2 regions of the Ruminiclostridium josui JCM 17888 genome follow, and region 2 is predicted to be linked to the other one. Evidence: predicted binding sites of a transcription regulator. Region 2 holds the regulator's gene; the other holds the start of a gene.
What was found. The regulator HrcA, encoded in region 2, represses chaperone genes, less so after heat shock. The targets are predictions, from matches to a motif close to TGTTAGCACTCNNNNNNNNNGAGTGCTAACA.

Region 1 (10,426 bases), on a different contig from region 2:
AGTATCTATTTTATGCGATTACGGTTTATCGGAATATGTATCAATAGATTTAGGAATGTTAAAAAGTCTTAATTATGATACAGGAATAACCTTTAGGGGATTTACAAATGGAATTGGATTTCCGATACTTTCAGGAGGAAGGTACGACAACCTTACGTCCAGCTTTGGAAAGGACTGTCCTGCTACAGGTTTTTCATTAAGGATAAATATGCTTATGACAGCAATGAAAAACTCAGGAATTACCTTTGAAAAACCTTCTGTAGATTCATTAATATGTTATGAAAAAACAAACAGAAAAAGGGCAATTGAAATAGCTGAAGCCCTCAGAAAGCAGGATATGAAAATAGAAACTTTTCTTCTGACAGAGGGTATAGACCAAGGAAAAAAATATGCTTCTTCAAAGAAAATCGGAGGAATCATATATATTGGAGACAACGATAAAATAACTGTGTATGATATGATAAACGATACTACAGAGGAAACAAGCTTCAATGCCCTTTTAAACATTGAATAATAAATTTGTTTATAGTTTATCAAATAAAATTTTGTGGGGAGTTAGAAAATGAGATATTTGACAATTGCTCTTTCAAAGGGCAGACTTACAGATATGTCGGTGGAGATATTTGAAAAAATCGGAATAGATTGTACGGAGCTTAAATCATCCACCAGAAAACTTATACTGTCTGATGAAAAAAATAAGATAAAATTTTTTCTTGCAAAGCCTGCGGATGTGCCCACCTATGTAGAGTATGGAGCAGCAGACATCGGAATAGTTGGAAAGGACACACTTCTTGAAGAGGGCCGGAATTTATATGAGGTACTTGATTTAGGATTTGCAGCCTGCAGAATGGCATTAGCAGGGCCTGCAGAATTGCAGGGAAAGATAGAAGAACTGAACATAAAAAGAGTAGGTACAAAGTATCCCAATATTGCAAGGAATTACTTTGAAAAAGCAAGAAGAGAAAGTGTAGAAATCATAAAGCTCAATGGTTCTGTGGAACTTGCACCTTTGGTAGGCTTATCAGAGGTTATAGTAGATTTGGTCGAAAGCGGCAGAACACTAAAAGAAAACGGTTTGGTAGTGCTTGATACAATAGCAGACATAAGTGCAAGAATGGTAGTAAACAGAGTAAGTATGAAAATGGAAAACCAACGAATACAGAAAATAATAGACGGAGTTAGAGAAGAATTATCCGCAAGGGGGTAACAATATGCTAAACATTGTAGACTTACGCAGTGACTTTGATGAGGCTGCAGCAAAGGATTTATACAGAAAATTAACCCAGAGAACCGAAACCCAAAACGGAGGCAATGTAATCACAATTGTAGCAGAAATAATTGACACCGTTAAACAAAATGGTGACACTGCTTTAAAAGAATATACAAAGAGATTCGATAAAGCAGAAATAGAAGACATAAAAGTATCAGAAGAGGAAATAACCTCTGCATACAAAAAGGTTGACCTACAATTATTGGAGACTATAAAAAAATCAAGAGAGAATATATGGAGCTTTCATGAAAAACAGCTTCAAAACAGCTGGGTAAATCCTAAAGAGGACGGAACTATGCTGGGACAGCTTGTAAGACCTCTTGAAAAGGTAGGCTTATATGTCCCAGGAGGAACAGCGCCCCTTATATCATCGGTATTGATGACAGCAGTTCCCGCAAAAGTAGCCGGAGTTGAAAAGCTTATAATGTGTACACCTCCTTCTCCGGATGGAAGTATAAACCCCGCAATACTGGTTGCAGCCAGAGAAGCAGGAGTGGACGAGATATATAGAGCCGGAGGCGCACAAGCTGTGGCTGCAATGGCATATGGAACAGAAACAATACCGTCGGTGGATAAGATATGTGGCCCCGGCAATGTATATGTTGCTACAGCCAAGAGGTTGGTTTTTGGAGACTGTGACATTGATATGTTTGCAGGCCCAAGCGAGATACTGGTTATAGCAGATTCAAGTGCAGTACCCGAGTATGTAGCAGCTGATCTTCTTTCACAGGCAGAGCATGACATATTGGCATCCTCGGTATTGGTTACAGACGATGTAAGTCTTTTGGATAGTGTGAAAACTGAGATAGAAAAGCAGCTTTTAACTTTGAAAAGAAGTGAAATAATCGAGAAATCATTAAAAAACTATGGATTTGGAATATTGGTTGATAACATAGAAGAGGCGATAGAGGTATCAAACAATATAGCGCCTGAACATTTAGAATTATGTATAAAAGAGCCCATGAGTATACTGGGAATGATAAAAAATGCAGGAGCAATATTCGTTGGAAACTATTCACCCGAACCCTTGGGAGATTATATGGCAGGACCCAGTCACGTTCTTCCCACCAGTGGAACTGCAAGGTTTTCATCACCTGTAAACGTTGACCAGTTTATTAAAAAATCCAGCTTGATTTATTACAACAAACAATCACTTGAAACAACAAGCAACGATATTGTAAGGTTTGCGGAAGCGGAATTATTGGATGCACATGCAAATGCCATAAAGGTAAGGTTCAATAAATAAACTGAAAATCGTTGTATTACTGAAAGGAAGGTTACTATGATAGAAGAATTAATTAGAAGTGAAATACGTTCATTCGTACCCTATAATGCAAATCAGCAGCCATATAAAATAAAACTGGATGCCAATGAGAGTCCTTTCAATCTTCCGTCAGTAGTTAGAAAAAAACTGGCTGATTATATACTGGAAGATCCCCAGTTGAATATGTACCCTGATACAGATTCAATTCAATTGAGGGAAGCTTTAGGTGAATACTGGAACGTAGATAAAGAAAATATCATAGTGGGAACAGGCTCTGATCAACTAATACAGATTATTGCAAATGTGTTTCTGGAGAAAGGGGATAAAGTTCTTTATCCTGCTCCTTCTTTCGGTATGTATAAGGACTCATGCATAATAGCCGGAGGCAAGGCTGTAGAATATATTCTAAATCAAAGTGATAATTTCTCTTATTCAGCTGATAAAATAATACAGGCCTATGAAAAAGAAAAACCAAAAATTATTTATATATGTAGTCCAAATAATCCTACTGGTAATCTGATGCCGCAGGATGAAATACTAAAAGTACTGAAAGCGTGTACAAAATCAATAGTTGTAGTAGATGAAGCATATGCGGACTTTTCCGATACAACGGTAATTCCATATATAAAAGAATATGAGAATTTGCTTATACTACGTACCTTTTCAAAAGCTTTCGGGTTAGCTGGAATAAGGTGCGGATATTCCATAGCCTCGGAAAGGCTTACTAAGGCTGTAAATTTGGCAAGACCGCCTTATAATATCAGCTCCTTGTCACAGTATGCAGCTACACTGGTTTTATCTAATGTAGATGAAATTAAAAATAACATAAAATATCTCATAAAAGAGAGGGAATTTGTTTCCTCCAAACTTGCTGAGATAGATGGAATAAAAGTTTACGACTCGGCAGCAAACTTCATCTTGGTAAAGATTCAGAATTCTAAGGACGTTTATAATAAATTATGCGAAAGAGGCATTTTTATTAGAGCTTTTGGTTCATCGGTTCTTTTATCCGATTGTATGAGAATAACCATAGGAACACGTGAACAAAATTCCGTATTGCTTGATGAACTAGGTGCTATCTGCTATAATAAATGACGAACATTACAACGAAAAATATAAAAAAGGTTCGGATTTTAAAATGAACGGAGGAATACATATGAGAGAGGGTTTGGTCACGCGAAACACAAAAGAAACTCAAATCAATGTAAAAATAAATCTGGACGGCAAAGGTGACTGTCAGGCAGATACAGGTATAGGATTCTTTGACCATATGCTTGTATTATTTACAAAGCATGGACTTATAGATGCCTGTTTTGATGTAAAAGGTGATTTGCATGTAGATTCCCATCATACTATCGAAGATACGGGTATAGCCATGGGACTTGCAATCAGGCAGGCTCTTGGAGATAAGAAATCCATAAGAAGGTATGGTACTGCCTATGTTCCAATGGACGAAGCCCTTGTACTTGTATCACTTGATTTGAGCGATAGACCCTATCTGGTATTTGATGCGAACTTTTCACAACCCATGGTAGGACAAATGGATACTCAGATGGTAGAGGAATTCTTCAGGGCCGTTGCATTTAATGCCGGAATTACTCTTCATATAAAGGTTCTTCACGGTTCAAACTGCCACCACATAATAGAAGCGATGTTCAAAGCGTTTGGCAGAGCTATTGACGATGCGACAAGACTAGACACCAGAATTGAAGGAGTCATGTCAACAAAAGGTACGTTGTAATTAAAAAAGTTAATATATACGGGAGGTAGTAAAAATGTTAATAAACAATACAGATTTCATCAAGTTGCCATTATTCGTAAAAGGAAAGGTAAGAAACGTATACGATTTGGGAGATAAACTACTTATAGTAGTAACAGATAGAATATCAGCCTTTGATGTGGTATTTAATGAATTAATACCAAACAAGGGAACAGTTCTGAACAGTATATCTGCATTTTGGTTTGACTTTACAAAGGATGTTATTGGAAACCATGTAATAACAACTGATGTCAGTAAATATCCAAAGGAGCTTTCAGCTTTCAAAGATGAGTTACAAGGTCGCTCTATGTTAGTAAAGAAAGTACAGATGCTTCCTGCTGAATGTATTGTAAGAGGATATTTGGAAGGTTCAGGACTTAAAGAATATCAAAAAACAGGAACTGTGTGCGGTATAAAACTTCCGGCAGGATTAAAACAGGCTGACAAGCTGCCTGAACCTATATTCACACCATCCACCAAGGAATCCGAAGGCCACGATATAAATGTGTCCTTTGAAGTACTTTGTGATAAGATAGGATTAGAAATGGCTCAAAAGCTAAAGGATGCAAGCTTGAAACTATATGAAAAAGCCAGCAAACATGCTGAGACCAAAGGACTTATATTAGCAGATACAAAATTTGAATTCGGAATCCTGGATGGAGAACTGGTTGTGGGTGACGAAATATTTACACCTGATTCTTCAAGATTCTGGGCTATGGATGAATATCAACCAGGAAGAGCACAGAAGAGTTTTGACAAGCAATATTTAAGGGAATACCTTGAAAGTATTACATGGGACAAACAGCCTCCTGCACCTGAGCTTCCACAGGAAGTAATCAGAAAGACAGAGGAGAAATATATAGAAGCATACGAGAGAATCACAGGGAAAAAGTTTCAGGGAGATAAGCTATGATAGCTATTATAGACTATGGCGTGGGTAATCTCGCCAGTGTTAACAAGGCATTCAGTTTTATAGGATATGATTCAAAAATATCTTCTGACCATGGAGAAATACTTGCAGCTGACAAGGTTGTCCTACCTGGTGTCGGTGCATTTGCTGATGCCATGGAGAGTCTTGATAAGACTGGAATGATATCAGTCATAAAGCAGGTTGCTCAAAAGGGAACACCTTTGTTGGGGATATGTCTTGGAATGCAGCTGCTTTTTGATTATAGCACTGAAGGCGGGGAAAAAGTGGAAGGCTTGGGCCTGTTAAAAGGTTCAGTAAACCAATTTCCTTTGGACATGGGATTAAAAGTCCCCCATATGGGTTGGAACAGTCTTGATATTAGACAGAATAAAGGCATTTTTAGCGGAGTACGACAAAATAGCTATGTATATTTTGTACACTCATACTTTGTGACTGCTGAAAATACCTCAGATGTTGCCGCAGTATGCAAATATGGAATCGGGTTTGATGCCGCTGTTTGCAAGGGAAATATTATGGGAGTACAGTTCCACCCTGAAAAGAGTGGAGATGTGGGACTTGAAATACTAAAGAATTTTGCTTTAGCTTAGTACCAAGGAGGATGGCACATTACTATGATTATTTATCCCGCAATTGATATTATAGACGGAAAGTGTGTGAGGCTGCAGCAGGGCAGCTACAGTGATGTAACTGTTTTCGGAGACAACCCTGTGGATATGGCAAGAAAATGGGAGAGCTTTGGAGCTAGATACTTGCATGTAGTTGATTTGGATGGTGCAAGGTCAGGAAAGTCGGAAAATGCTGAGATTATAATGCAGATAGCAAAAACTTTGAAAATCCCGGTTCAGACAGGTGGAGGAATAAGAAACATTGAAACCATTGAAACTTACCTGTCCGGAGGATTGGGCAGAGTTATACTTGGCACATCAGCAGTGAATAATCGTGAAATGCTTATAGAGGCTTTAAAAGAATATAAAGATAAAATAGCTGTGGGGATTGATGCAAAGGATGGGAAAGTTGCAATTCACGGTTGGGAGAAAACCAGTGATTTTACAGCTGTTGAGTTTGCAAGAGAAATTGAATCCCTTGGTACAAAAACAATTATATACACTGATATTTCAAGGGATGGTATGCTCAAAGGCCCGAATCTTCAGGCTATGAAGGAAATGGCGGAAAATGTTGCATTAAATGTAATAGCATCCGGTGGAGTAAGTAACCTTACAGATATAGTTGACTTAAAACAGACAGGAGTAAGCGGAGTAATTGTAGGGAAAGCCCTTTACACCGGAAATGTTAATTTAAAAGAAGCAATAGAAGCCATATAACCAAAAGAAAGGGAGCAAATTATGCTGACTAAAAGAATAATTCCCTGTCTTGATGTACATGCGGGGAGAGTTGTTAAAGGCGTACAGTTTGTAAATATAATAGATGCCGGGGACCCGGTGGAAGCGGCTGCATTTTATGACAAAGCCGGTGCGGATGAGCTTACTTTTCTGGATATTACTGCTTCTTCAGATGCTAGGTCAATAATGCTTGATGTTGTCAGCAGGGTAGCAGAGCAAGTATTTATTCCTTTCACTGTAGGTGGTGGAATCAGGACAGCAGAGGATTTTCGGCAGATATTGAAAGCCGGAGCCGATAAAGTTGGTGTAAATTCTGCTGCCCTTAAAAGACCTGAATTGATATCAGAAGCAGCGTGGAAATTCGGAAGCCAGTGTGTAGTACTGGCAATAGATGCAAAAAAACGTGCTGACGGCTCAGGATGGGATACATATCTCAATGGTGGAAGAGTGAACACTGGTAAGGATGCTGTTGAATGGGCTATAGAAGCTGAGAAGCTGGGAGCCGGTGAAATCCTGTTAACAAGCATGGACAAGGACGGAACAAAAGACGGATATGATATAGAGCTGACAAGGACAATATCCGAAAATGTAAAAATTCCTGTGATAGCATCCGGCGGAGCAGGAAAAATGGAGCATTTCAAAGATGCTCTTGTGGAAGGAAAAGCAGATGCAGTATTGGCTGCGTCACTATTCCATTTTAGAGAGATGGAAATTCGTGATTTGAAAGGTTACCTAAAAAATAATGGTATTGAAACAAGGCTTTAAAAAAATAAAAACAGTTAAAAGCTGTACAAACTATAAATTTTTGATATGATAAATAAATGTATGGAGGCGTTCAATAATGAATAACTTAAAAAGTTCGGTTAAATTCGATGAGAAAGGTCTTGTTCCTGTAGTTACTCAGGATGCTAAAACAAAAGAGGTTTTAATGGTAGCGTACATGAACGAGGAAGCCTTTGATAAGACTATAGAGACAGGAAAGGTTCATTATTACAGCCGCAATCGCAGTAAGCTTTGGCTAAAAGGCGAGACATCAGGCCACTTTCAGCTTGTTAAGTCAATAAAGCTGGACTGTGATGGAGATACAATTTTAATAGAGGCTGAACAGATTGATGCTGCTTGCCATACAGGAAACAAGACATGTTTTTTCAGAACAATGGTTGACGGAGAATGGAAAGAAAATGAAGAAGAAAAGCCAACAGCTGCAATTCTTCATGAGGTTTACAACGTAATAGTAGACAGAACAGTTAATCCTAAAGAAGGTTCATATACTAATTACCTGTTTACAAAAGGTTTGGACAAGATTTTGAAAAAAGTAGGAGAAGAGGCTGCCGAAGTTATTATTGCGGCAAAGAACAAATCTAAAGAAGAAATAAGATACGAAGTATCAGATTTAATGTACCATCTTATGGTATTGCTTGTAGAAAGAGGCCTCACTCTTGAGGACATATACGGAGAATTAAAAGGAAGAAGATAAGTGAAAAATAATTTATTAAGCATCGATGAATATCGGAATAATCCGGAATTTTATTTCTATAAAGGACTGCGTTGTGCAAATAAAAGGAATTTAAACGACGCTTACAAAAATTTGGTTAAGGCTGCTGAGCTAAGTCCTGATAATATGGAGTATAAATTTAACATAGCATGCTTTCTTTCTGAAATGCAAAGGCCAAGAGAAGCCAACAGGATATTCATGGATATACTTTTACACTATGACCCTACAATGCATGATTGTTATTTCGGTATGGGCTGTAACAGCTTTGAGCTAGGTGACATGAAAAAGGCTGCCGAATACTTTGAAAAGTATATCTATTTTGAGAGTGATGGTGAATTCAGCGAAGAAGTTTCAGAAATGATATTTTATTTGAAACTGTATAATGACATTGCTGGAGACAACAGATTTTTAAAGTTGTCTCAAACTAACCTAAAAAAGGCTCACAAAAACCTCTTAAACAACAAAACTGAAGAGGCGGTAAGTGAGCTATATAAAGCAATAGCATTCAATCCTATGAATACCGATGCACGTAATCTGCTGATACTTATACTTTTGGAACAGCAAAACTATAAGCGTGCATCAAATTTTATTGCCACGGTTACCAATATATATAGTGATGACATTTGGGCTAACAGTCTTAAAATATATAATCTATACCACACCCGGAAATATTCCCGAGTGGAAAAATTATTAAAGATCCTTCCGTATAGAAGTATATACAATAGGAAGGACCTTTTGTGTATTGCAACTACATTAATAATGTTTAATAAAATAAATGAATTGATTAACTTGCTGGAAACATATATTGTTGAGTACAGCGATTTATTAATATGCTCGTTGCTCCTTATAGGCTATATATCAACAAGAAATTACAGCAAGGCAACCTCGATTCTTAAAAATCTGCAATCAATTAGTATATTGGATACAAACTTTTCAAATTGGATTAAAAAGGTCAGTGGATTTATAAAGTACGACGATACCTCCGAAATATCGGTTTTGGAAGAGTATAAGGAAATATTCAGAATAATAGGGGAACCTGAAGATTACATGTATAGCCCTTTCAAGTATATAAAAATATTTGAAAATGCCTCTAAACCAAGACAAAGAACTGTAAAAAAGATTCCCAAAAAGTATAATTCTGTTGTTGAGTGTGTTGTACTTCATAAGGAAATAATGTATGTTTCTGAATACGAAAAGGAAATAATACAAATATTGTATAATGCAATATATCATACAGGGGAACTTTTAACAGATAATGAAAAAGACATAGTTGTCCTTTCTGCTGCAATTGAATATATCTACTGCAAAGAGAACTTCATTAGAATGGAAAAGGAGGAATTAATACAAAAGTATGGAATTTCTTCTGTTGCGTTTAATAAAGTACTCAAAAAAATCAAATATAAGTAGTAAATTTTGATATTGCAAAAAAATCATAGTAATTGGAAGAAATAATTAGCAATTAAACTATGATTGGACTAAATGGCAAAATATTGATAGATTTATGACTATAAAGCGTTTGATAATATTTTATTCAATATATAATATTATAAATATGATTAGCACTCGATGGGAGTGAGTGCTAACAGTTTACAAGCATTAAATATTCAAGGAGGTAAAACAATGAAGATAAAACCATTAGGCGATAGAGTAGTTATAAAAATGCTTGAGAGCGAAGAAACTACTAAAAGTGGAATCGTATTACCAGGAAGTGCAAAGGAAAAGCCACAAGTGGCAGAGATAGTTGCAGTAGGACCTGGAACTGTTGTAGATGGCAAAGAAGTTAAAATGGAAGTTAAAGTTGGAGACAAAGTACTTACCAGCAAATATTCCGGAACAGAAGTAAAATTTGACGGTCAGGAATATACAATATTGAGACAGAGCGATATCCTCGCAATTGTTGAATAATTATAACGGGAGGTAAGAGAAATGGCAAAGGAAATTAAATTTGGTGAAGAAGCTAGACGCGCACTTGAAAAAGGTGTTAACCAATTAGCTGATACAGTAAAAGTTACACTTGGACCAAAGGGAAGAAATGTTGTTTTAGATAAGAAATTCGGATCACCATTAATAACAAACGATGGTGTTACTATAGCAAAAGAAGTTGAACTGGAAGACAAATTCGAAAATATGGGTGCTCAGTTAGTTAAAGAAGTTGCTACAAAGACAAACGATGTAGCCGGTGACGGTACTACTACAGCAACTTTACTTGCACAGGCAATAATCAGAGAAGGTATGAAGAACGTTGCTGCTGGAGCAAACCCAATGATATTAAAGAAAGGTTTGCAGAAGGCTGTTGATGCTGCTGTTGCAGGAATCAAGGCAAATAGCCGTAAAATTAAAGGTAAGGAAGACATCGCAAGAGTTGCA
Region 2 (10,426 bases):
TCCTATCAACGCCTAATACCTCGTAATAATCTCTCTTTTCTGCCATCGAATTCAACTCCTGTCTCATTACACAGCAAACCAGCAACCTAAAATAAGCCAGAGCTGTATTATGTAAGCTTTGGCGTTTTTAATAAAAACCTTATGCTGTTAATGCTATAGGGGCTTTTAAGCCCCTATACATTATTATATATTTATTTATCCTCGTCAACTACTTTATAGTCTGCATCAACAACATTGTCATCCTGTCCAGCTGCTCCCTGTTGTCCTCCAAAGCCGGCTGCTCCAGGGTCTGCCTGTGCTCCTTGTGTCTGTTGATATATTTTTGATGATATTTCATAGAATGACTGCTGCAATTCTTCGGTAGCTTTCTTTATTGCTTCGACATCAGTACCTTTAAGGGCATCCTTTACCTTGTTTACTCCGCTTTCAATCTTTGACTTGTCATCAGCAGATACTTTATCTCCAAGATCTTTTAATGACTTCTCTGACTGATAAACCAAGGAATCTGCATTATTTCTAATATCGATTTCTTCTTTACGCTTTTTGTCTTCAGCCGCATATTTTTCTGCTTCTTTTACAGCCTTATCTATATCTTCATCAGACAGATTAGTTGACGCAGTTATTGTTATATTCTGCTCATTACCTGTTCCAAGGTCTTTTGCGGATACATGAACTATACCATTTGCATCTATATCAAAAGTAACTTCTATTTGTGGTACACCTCTTGGTGCTGATGGAATACCTGTAAGTTGGAATCTTCCAAGAGACTTGTTGTATTGAGCCATTTCTCTTTCGCCCTGCAATACATGTATCTCAACACTTGTCTGTCCGTCTGCTGCTGTGGAGAATACCTGACTCTTCTTGGTAGGAATAGTTGTATTTCTTTCAATAAGTTTTGTGAATACTCCGCCAAGTGTTTCAAGTCCCAGTGATAACGGTGTAACGTCAAGAAGAAGAAGTCCAGTTACATCACCTGTCAATACACCCGCCTGAATTGCTGCACCAACAGCAACACATTCATCTGGATTAATTCCCTTGAAAGGCTCTTTTCCTAAGTATTTTTTAACTGCTTCCTGAACTGCAGGAATTCTTGTGGAACCACCAACTAACAGAATTTTGTCTATCTTGTCTGGTGTAAGCCCTGCATCCTGCATAGCCTGTCTTGTTGGTCCCATTGTATTTTCAACTAAATCAGCTGTTATTTCATCAAATTTTGCTCTTGTAAGTGTTACATCAAGGTGTTTTGGTCCAGATGCATCAGCAGTAATAAATGGTAGGTTTATATTTGATGAAGTCACACCGGAAAGTTCTATTTTTGCCTTTTCAGCCGCTTCCTTCAATCTCTGCATTGCCATCTTGTCGTTTTTAAGATCTATTCCGCTTTCTTTTTTAAATGTATCAACAAGGAAATCAATTATTCTTTGGTCAAAGTCATCTCCGCCAAGTTTGTTGTTACCGTTTGTTGCAAGAACTTCAAATACACCGTCACCGATTTCAAGTATGGATACGTCGAATGTTCCTCCACCTAAGTCATAAACCATTATTTTCTGGTCATGCTCTTTGTCAAGGCCGTATGCCAATGCTGCTGCCGTAGGCTCGTTTATAATTCTGAGAACTTCCAATCCAGCAATTTTACCGGCATCCTTTGTTGCTTGTCTCTGAGCATCACTAAAGTAAGCAGGAACGGTAATTACCGCCTGAGTTACTGTTTCACCAAGATATGCTTCTGCATCAGACTTAAGCTTTTGAAGAATCATTGAAGATATTTCCTGTGGTGAATATTTCTTATCATCTATATTAACCTTACGGTCGGTTCCCATATCTCTCTTTATTGAAATAATTGTTCTTTCCGGATTAGTGATAGCTTGTCTTTTTGCAACCTGTCCTATCATACGTTCACCGGTTTTTGAAAATGCAACAACAGAAGGGGTAGTTCTATTTCCTTCCGGATTTGCAATAACGACAGGCTCACCGCCTTCCATAACTGCTACACATGAATTTGTGGTACCTAAATCTATACCAATTACTTTCGACATAAATAATATCCTCCTTAATATATTTGATAATCTTTTTTATTTTAAACTACTGTGTTAGTTTACTACCTTTACCATACTATGTCTGATTACTTTTCCCTTCATTGTATAACCTTTTTGAAATTCTTCTACCACAATGTTCTCACCAATTTCGTCATTGGTTTCATGCATAACGGCATTGTGTAATTCAGGGTCAAAAGGATTATTAACTGCTTCTATTGCTTCTACACCTAATTTGTCGAGACAATCCTTCAACTGTCTCATAACCATTTCAACGCCTTCCTTCAATGGATTGCTTTCAGTGTTTTCTGCGGCTTTTAAAGCTCTTTCCAAGTTATCTACTACCGGAAGGAAGGTATTTACAGTGTCTATTGCTATATCAAGGCTAAGAGCTTCCTTTTCCTTGATTGTTCTTTTTTTATAGTTGTCAAACTCTGCTGCTGTACGCTGAACCATATTTTTTAAATCTTCACATTGCTTCGCCTTTTCTTCCAACTTTGCTTTTAAATCCTGAATTTCCGCATTTACTGCTTCATCACCATTCACATCAGAAGTCTTCGATGCTTCCTGATTTTCTTCTCCTTTGTTGATTTCTTCAGAATTCATTTCCTTAGTGTTTTCATTTTCATCCTTAGGATGTTTTTCTTTTTTCATTATCTGAATACTACCTCCTTATTTATACTATCCATTATCCAAGAGTTTAAGAATCTCCTGATTGATTTTATTCCTTATATAATTCATTGATGCCACAACCTTTGAATACTCCATTCTGGTTGGTCCAATAATGCCTATGGTTCCTATTACACGATTACCTACACTATAGGATGCAGTAACCAAACTACAATCCTTTATACCTTCTACAGCATTCTCATTTCCTATGTGAATAATTATCTCATTATTTTTATTTGAATTACTTGTAAGAAGGTCAGATACAAAATTCTTTTCATCCAGTATATTCAAAAACTCCTTGGCCTTATCAACTTCCTTAAACTCGGGAAAATTCAGAATATTTGTTGCTCCTTCTAAATATACTTCCGGCTTATCAATTGTTCTAATTAAATCCTCAATTCCGTCGAGAATAGGCTTAATTAATCCATAAGGCAGCGCACTCAGTTTCTCGAACTTCTCATTTAATATGTCCGATTTTAGCATTTCCAAAGTAAAGCCTCTTAACTGGTCGTTAAGCATATTTGAAATCTGAATCAAGAAATCAGGTGTAACGCTTTCTGGTATCCTGATGAGATTATTTCTCACAATATTAGAATCTGTTACAATAATCACCAATGCTTTTCCAGGCTCTATAGGTACTACCTGAACAGCTTTTAAAACGCTCTGTTTCATATGAGGGGTTATCGCCATAGAAGTATATTTTGTAAACTTGGACATAACCGCCGATGCAGTCCTAATAAGCTGGCTAAGTTCATTTATCCGAATATTCATTTCATTCCGTATTTTCTCTATTTCACTTTCGGATAATTCATTTATCTTCATCAACTGATCTACGTAAAGCCTGTACCCTTTGTCGGAAGGAACTCTTCCTGCTGATGTATACGGCTGTTCCAAAAGTCCCATTTCTTCCAGATCAGCCATCTCATTTCTAATTGTAGCTGAACTTAAACCAAGTTCATGCTTCTTGGCAATAGTTCTAGAACCTACAGGTTCAGCAGAGTATATATAATCATCTATGATTGCTTGCAGTATTTTCAATTTTCTATCGTCAAGTAGCATTATAATCACCCCTCTTGTTAGCACTCTTTAATGTTGAGTGCTAATTATATACTAAAAATAACATTAGCATATTTGTTTGTCAAGTATTTTTCTTGTAATATACGGTAATAAATTATTAAAAACTAAAAGACCCTGCACAGAAATATAATAAATTCCGATACAAGGTCTTTCTTAGTATTTCAAATAGTAGTTATTTTAAACTCCGCCGTTCATTTCCTTGTAATATTCTACACAAGCATACTTTCCTGATTTTTCACGGTATATTTCAAATAAAAATACAATTGTAATAAATTCGGCAAGATATGATATTATGGAGGATACAGCTCCTCCAATAATAGGAATCCATCCTACTACCAATCCTACTATTGACCCGGCTATTATTCCAAATATAGATATAAGAATACTGATACCTAATATTGTCCAAAAATTGCCTGATACATAACGGAATGAATTTTTCAGCCCTGTCAATACATCAGTATCCTCCACACAAACTGATGTAAACCATAGTGAAGTATATACTGTCAACGCTATACAAGCAACTATGAAAGCCAAAGTAAACAGTACTATCAATAATATACCTGCAACATTTGAAACCGCTGCTATTACTGCCACACCGATTGCAATAAGTATTATATAAGCAATTACCAATCCTATCCAGATGGCAATTTTTAATAATCCGTAGAGCACAAATCTTCCTATATACCTTGTCATGGAAGATGTCATATCACTAAGAGTTGACGTACCTGTCTCATACTTTTTATTTATCATTCCGTATGTTGCTGGATAAACCAGAATAGATAAAATCAGAGTCAAAACCGATGATATTATCATACTAATAATCATTGTAGGCCCATACAAGCTAAGGATAATATCATAGGTTGGTATAAATGACCCGCTACTGTCCATCATCTGTTCAATTATCCGCTCAAAATTCTTAAAATTAAATAAAAATCCTAAGGAACCCACGCCCATTATCATACTCGGTATTGCCATAGCTATTAGCAGTGGAATCGTAATTATAAAGTTCTTAAATGTAAACTTAAATGCATTTTCAAGGTATCTCATAGTTAACCTCCCAAATTAGTATATATATTTGCTCATTCTCTATTTCTTATTGCTATTGCCTTCAATATATGCCGCTACAAGACTGTTATATCCTTTCATAACCTTTTGGGTTACAATATTCTCAGATGAATTTAATGTATACTGGTCTATTATTTTTATCGGCATTGCGTTAATGGATGTACCGGTTATAAAAGCAGCATCGAAATTACTTATCTGATCAACACTAATTAATGTTTCTATAACTTCGTATCCCAGTTTTACGCAAACATCAATTATATATTGTCTCGTAATACCTTTCAAAACATATTCTTCGGGAGATGTATATATTTTTTCGCCTTTTACAAAAAAAACATTAGATTTTCCACCTTCTGTTATTTTATTGTTGTCATCTACCAAAAGCACTTCAAATGCACCATTTTCTGCTGTAACTCGCTTAATTTCTGCTTTGTATGAAATATTTATCATTTTGATATTTGGATTGCTTCTACTTAGCTTGATGGTACAACACTTTACACCACTGTCATACTCCTTTTGTGATGGGTAGTAAAACTTGTTTATGTGTAGTAGCGTAATCTGCTCTTTTTCGTAAAGAAGCACCAATACTTTCACATTACAGTTAACTAAATTATTCACCTCACATATTTTTGTAATTTGATTCCTTAAATCTTTATTTGATATTTCCAATTCATTTTGAATCTTTTGCACCGAACTTTTAAGACGTGTAAAGTGATCATCATAAAACAGCGGAATTCCATCTATAATACGTATAACTTCATAGCAAGCCGTATACTTTTCATCTGAATATTTATTCAGCATTTCAGCCGGCAAGATTTCCCCATTTATAATACACTTTGTACCTATGTTATCTTCGAATGTCATTTTTTGTCCCCTTTTGATAATGAATTAAAAAATATATTAAATTAATTTTTCCAATATAACTTTAATTATATAACAGTCTCATCAAATTAATCAATCTCATCAAGGGATAAGTTAAAGCTTGGTATAAATTTTTCCATAAAATACTTTACCTCTGGCAAATCAATTTCGGTTATTGTTTGCAGAATGGTTTCCCTAGCCTTTTTAAATTCGTTATTCCCTGCCTTTAATTCTTCAATACATTTTATATAGGCCGAAATCCTGTCAGCAGCCTTTACAAGTTTCCAGCAATTCATATCATCCGGATTTTTGAAAAATAAAGAATAATATTCATCTGCCATTTCCTCAGGCAGCATAGATATGATTTTCTCCTTTGATATGTCTTCGATATCCTTGTAAATTTTACTTATCTGAGGGTTATAATATTTTATAGGAGTAGGCATATCACCTGTTATTATTTCATTACAGTCATGAAACATCGCCAGTATCGCCACTCTTTCAGGATTTACTTCACCGTTAAAATATGTGTTCCTGATTACTGCCAATCCGTGTGCAATTATGGCAACCTGCAAACTGTGCTCCTGTATATTTTCAGTATACGTGTTACGCATAAGCCCCCATCTATTTATATACTTCATCCTTGAAAGAAAAGCAAAGAAATGAAAACTTTTATCATCCATATTCCCACCTACATCCAGTATATTTCTTCAAAGCAGCTTTGTGCAAACTGGTCTGTCATGCCTGCTATAAAGTCAATTACTTTCTGTGCATCACTTTCAGACTTATCATATGCCTTGTCTGCAATAAAGTTATAAAACATTCTGTAAACTTTATTTTCACTTGTCTGAAGCTTTTCAAAATCTGACATGCTGCTGAGAAGGCTATCAAACAAACCTTCAAGAGTATTTTCAGCAATTTTTTCATAACGGGTTATCTTATCGGCCTTGTAAATCAACCTTACATTCTCATTTATAAGCTTTTCAAGTGCCTGGCCCTTTTCCTTACTAAGCTGAATACAATCTCTACCATAGCTATTCTCAATCATATCACAAACCAGAGTATTTATTATCTCACCATTTGTGTTGCCCAACTCATTTCTTATATCCATAGGTATATCATGCATATTCATAAGGTTGACACGCACAGCATCCTCAATATCCCTTCCAACATATGCTATTTTGTCCACTAATCTTACAATACAGGCTTCAAGCGTATAGGGAAGATGCCCTCTATCTTTCAAATTAAGCAATGATTGCGGAGTTTTACTTAAATCTCTTCTCAAAGAGTATTCGTTATAGTTTTCACCACAATGTGAGACTATTCCGTCCTTTACTTCAAAAGTAAGATTAAGCCCGCATTTTTCATGTATTTTTTCTTTTGAGATACGTGTAGCAAGTTTTTCTACAACCCGAAGGCTGTGAAGTTCATGCTTAAATCCGCCTTCTTTATTTACTTTCTTCATACATTTATCTAATACACGCTCTCCACTATGACCGAATGGTGCATGCCCCAAGTCATGTCCCAAAGCTATTGCATACGTAAGATCCTGATTCAGATTTAATGTCCTGGCTATAGTGACAGCAATTGATCCTACGTTTAGTACATGCTCCATTCTTGTACATATGTGGTCGTTCTTAGCATTAAAAAATACCTGAGTTTTGTGTCTTAGTCTTCGAAACTCCATAGAGTATAGAATTCTGTTCCCATCCCGTTCAAAATCTGTCCTGATAGGACATTTTTCTTCATTAATTAACCTGCCAAAAGAATTAACACTTCTTGCGGCATAAGGACTCAGCAAATTCTCTTGCTGCTCTCTTAACTGTCTCCACACCATAAAAACACACCTCCGGCCTTTAACTCTAATATACCATATTCTTGCAGGAAAGTATGCATTACAATTTATAATCTAGTTTACCATTGTCCCTTTGTTTTCTTACCACTGGCAGCTATGGCAATACCTGCTGCTATGAGTGCTACCGGAATGAAAAGACTAGGTCTTATAAATGTCAATATTGTATTAAGGAACATGCATGCAAAGAAGAATGCTGAAATTCCTGCAATTATTAAACTTGATATCAACAAACCCTTTTCTCTGTTTGAAAATAGATACATCTGAAATAGTCCAACAGCTACAGATAATATATACACAGGCCATGTATACTCAGCAAAATACCAATTTGTTGCAACCTCGAACATAAATAACATTCCGATAGTTGTAATAATTCCTCCAGGTATTAGTAATCCGGGCTTTCTTCCTGTTATGAAAAAGCTGAACTCAAAACTCAATCCGACTAAAAGTACTATAAACACCCAAAAGTCTCCTGCGTTTAAATCCAGAAAACTTATACCAAACAACATTTTTAAAACCAGCAGCAATGCACCTGCACCTATGAGTAACATGCCTACCAAAGAATAATTTTTTCTCATAATATCCCTCTCTTTTTAATTTCTATTAAGCTTATTTTTAATTACATTGATTATACATAATTTTGTTATTTTTTGTCTGACTTTTCTAGAAACGAATTTTTATTTTTTAACTGGAAATAATATGCTTAATTATTAAAAACAGGAGTTGAGAACCATAAAAAAGAGAGGCAGGTTAGTAGTACTTATTTTAAGTGTCGTTATTAGTTTATACTGCATTTTTATTTGGAAAAATGTTTTTGAAGCAAGTTATACTCCAAAGTGCCCACAAGTAGATATTTCATGTATTCTAAATAAAAATAAACTAAGCAAGGAAGATTATTCTCTTTTATTTAAGCAAACAGGCCTTTCGAAAACAGCTATTGATGAGTTTCGTCTATCCTCTGACGGTAATAAAAAAATACTTTCAATTCAAAATAACTATTTTAAAAGAAACAAGATTTTCAGAGAAAAGTTAAACCCTTTCACAGTTCAGGAATCAATCCTTGTCAACGGTTCTATAAGCAGATTTGTTCAAATGGCACCTGTTAAAAATGGTGATATTCTTTTGACGAAATCTTGTTATACCTTTTACTGGAGGCATGGCCACTGCGGTATTGTTATTGATGCTAAAAAGGGAATAACTCTGGAAGCTCTCACACCGGGTAGTCACAGCATAACACAGGATATATCAAAATGGCAGTGTTTCCCAACTCTTAAAATTTTAAGACTTAAAAATGCTGACCAAACAAAACTTGATGCTATCGCTTCCTTTGCGGCTAAAAATCTTGCAGGAATAAAATACGGCATCTTCTCCCCTAAATGCTATGATGATACCAAACCAAAGGTAGAAAACTGCTCACAAATGATATGGCAGGCATTTTACCAATTTGGCTATGATATAGACGCAAATAAAGGCTTAATAGTGACACCTTCTGATATAGCCGAGAGTGAACTTTTTGAAGTTGTTCAAACTTTTGGATTCCCCCCGGATAAGTCTTGGTGATTTCTAAAAAAAGATAATACATGTAAGTAATATCAATATTGATAACAGTATTGCAAAATAATCCAATACAACAAAACCATATGTTTTATACCCGCTGTCCTTACGTCTTAAATTAAATCCCCTTAATTCAGCAGATATTGCACTGCCCTCAATCCGTTTTACAGAGGAAATAAGAAGTGGAACACAAAGTGGAAGCAACAATTTCAACTTCTTTACAGGGTTTTTTGTGTCAAATTCAACTCCTCTTGCGGTCTGAGCTTCAATTATACCTGTCATTTCATTTTCAAAAATAGGTATAAATCTTAGGGCTGTTATAAATGCAAAGGTATACTTATAAGGTATATGAAGTTTCTGTACCATAACATTAGTAATATCGCTCATTCTGGTAACTGTCAGAATTATAACCAAAGGCATAGTAGCTCCTACAAGTCTCAAGACTAGCATTATACTGAATTTCAAGCCTATATCTGTAATATATAAATTGAATGGAAGATTTAAAAGGATATTCCCAGATCTAATGAAAAATACTTGCAATAAAAAAAGTACAATTCCTATTTTAAGTAGCGTAGCCAGCAAAGAAAATGCCCTGCCAATAATTCCAGCAAGATAGGCTATAAAAAGGTTTACAGCAATAATTCCAATTGTACAAAAAATGTTACTGCTGGCAAAGCAGCTCAAGCATAGTAAAAAAGCAATTAACATTTTTGATAAAGGGTTTAACTTGTGTATATAGGTATCACCCTGGCTGTATTCTAAAATGCCCTTCACATTATACACCCTCTTTCTTGGCTTTTTGTGATATAATTTCTGTCATTTCATCCAATGTAAATATGTCCTCAAAACCTTTTCCAAGCCGAATAGCAAGGTCAGCTATCTGTGGTGGTGTCAGAGATGCCTCTTTTAATATCTCAGTCTGTGACATTACTCTGCGGCAAGTATCGTCAGCAAGTATACGGCCTTCCCCCACCACAATTATCCTTTGTGCAAAATCAGCTACCAATTCCATATCATGGCATACCATGACAACAGTAGTTTCGTTGTGGTTTAGTTCATTAATGATTTCCATAATATGCATACATTCCTTGTAGTCTAATCCGGTAGTAGGTTCATCCAATACCAGTATTTCGGGAGACAAAGCCAGTACTGATGCAAGTGCGATTTTCTGTCTCTCTCCCCTGCTTAGAGAAAACGGGTCCTTGTCAGGAATCAAAGCAAATTTCTCTATTGTGTTTCTGCACCTTTTTTCTATATCTGCAGTGTCTGTCAAAATACATTTTAGGCCGAATTCTATCTCTTCCTTAACTGTGTTACGGCA

Region 1: the regulator HrcA is predicted to act here: its motif matches at 9,614-9,644, upstream of groES (co-chaperone GroES).

The regions. Positions count from the first base shown of each region.
Region 1 covers NZ_JAGE01000001.1:2,267,377-2,277,802, forward strand. Annotated here, with positions in the region: gene hisZ (ATP phosphoribosyltransferase regulatory subunit) at 1-514, shown strand, start outside; gene hisG (ATP phosphoribosyltransferase) at 563-1,207, shown strand; gene hisD (histidinol dehydrogenase) at 1,212-2,516, shown strand; gene hisC (histidinol-phosphate transaminase) at 2,553-3,629, shown strand; gene hisB (imidazoleglycerol-phosphate dehydratase HisB) at 3,691-4,275, shown strand; gene K412_RS0110520 (phosphoribosylaminoimidazolesuccinocarboxamide synthase) at 4,310-5,206, shown strand; gene hisH (imidazole glycerol phosphate synthase subunit HisH) at 5,203-5,811, shown strand; gene hisA (1-(5-phosphoribosyl)-5-[(5-phosphoribosylamino)methylideneamino]imidazole-4-carboxamide isomerase) at 5,836-6,546, shown strand; gene hisF (imidazole glycerol phosphate synthase subunit HisF) at 6,568-7,329, shown strand; gene hisIE (bifunctional phosphoribosyl-AMP cyclohydrolase/phosphoribosyl-ATP diphosphatase HisIE) at 7,406-8,041, shown strand; gene K412_RS0110545 (tetratricopeptide repeat protein) at 8,042-9,466, shown strand; gene groES (co-chaperone GroES) at 9,680-9,964, shown strand; gene groL (chaperonin GroEL) at 9,986-10,426, shown strand, end outside.
Region 2 covers NZ_JAGE01000002.1:178,284-188,709, reverse strand. Annotated here, with positions in the region: gene dnaJ (molecular chaperone DnaJ) at 1-46, opposite strand, end outside; gene dnaK (molecular chaperone DnaK) at 192-2,036, opposite strand; gene grpE (nucleotide exchange factor GrpE) at 2,091-2,687, opposite strand; gene hrcA (heat-inducible transcriptional repressor HrcA) at 2,715-3,761, opposite strand; gene K412_RS0117420 (DUF7847 domain-containing protein) at 3,957-4,826, opposite strand; gene K412_RS0117415 (aminotransferase class IV) at 4,866-5,705, opposite strand; gene yfbR (5'-deoxynucleotidase) at 5,792-6,382, opposite strand; gene K412_RS0117405 (HD domain-containing protein) at 6,391-7,536, opposite strand; gene K412_RS0117400 (hypothetical protein) at 7,614-8,129, opposite strand; gene K412_RS0117395 (hypothetical protein) at 8,275-9,111, shown strand; gene K412_RS0117390 (energy-coupling factor transporter transmembrane component T family protein) at 9,115-9,879, opposite strand; gene K412_RS0117385 (energy-coupling factor ABC transporter ATP-binding protein) at 9,881-10,426, opposite strand, start outside.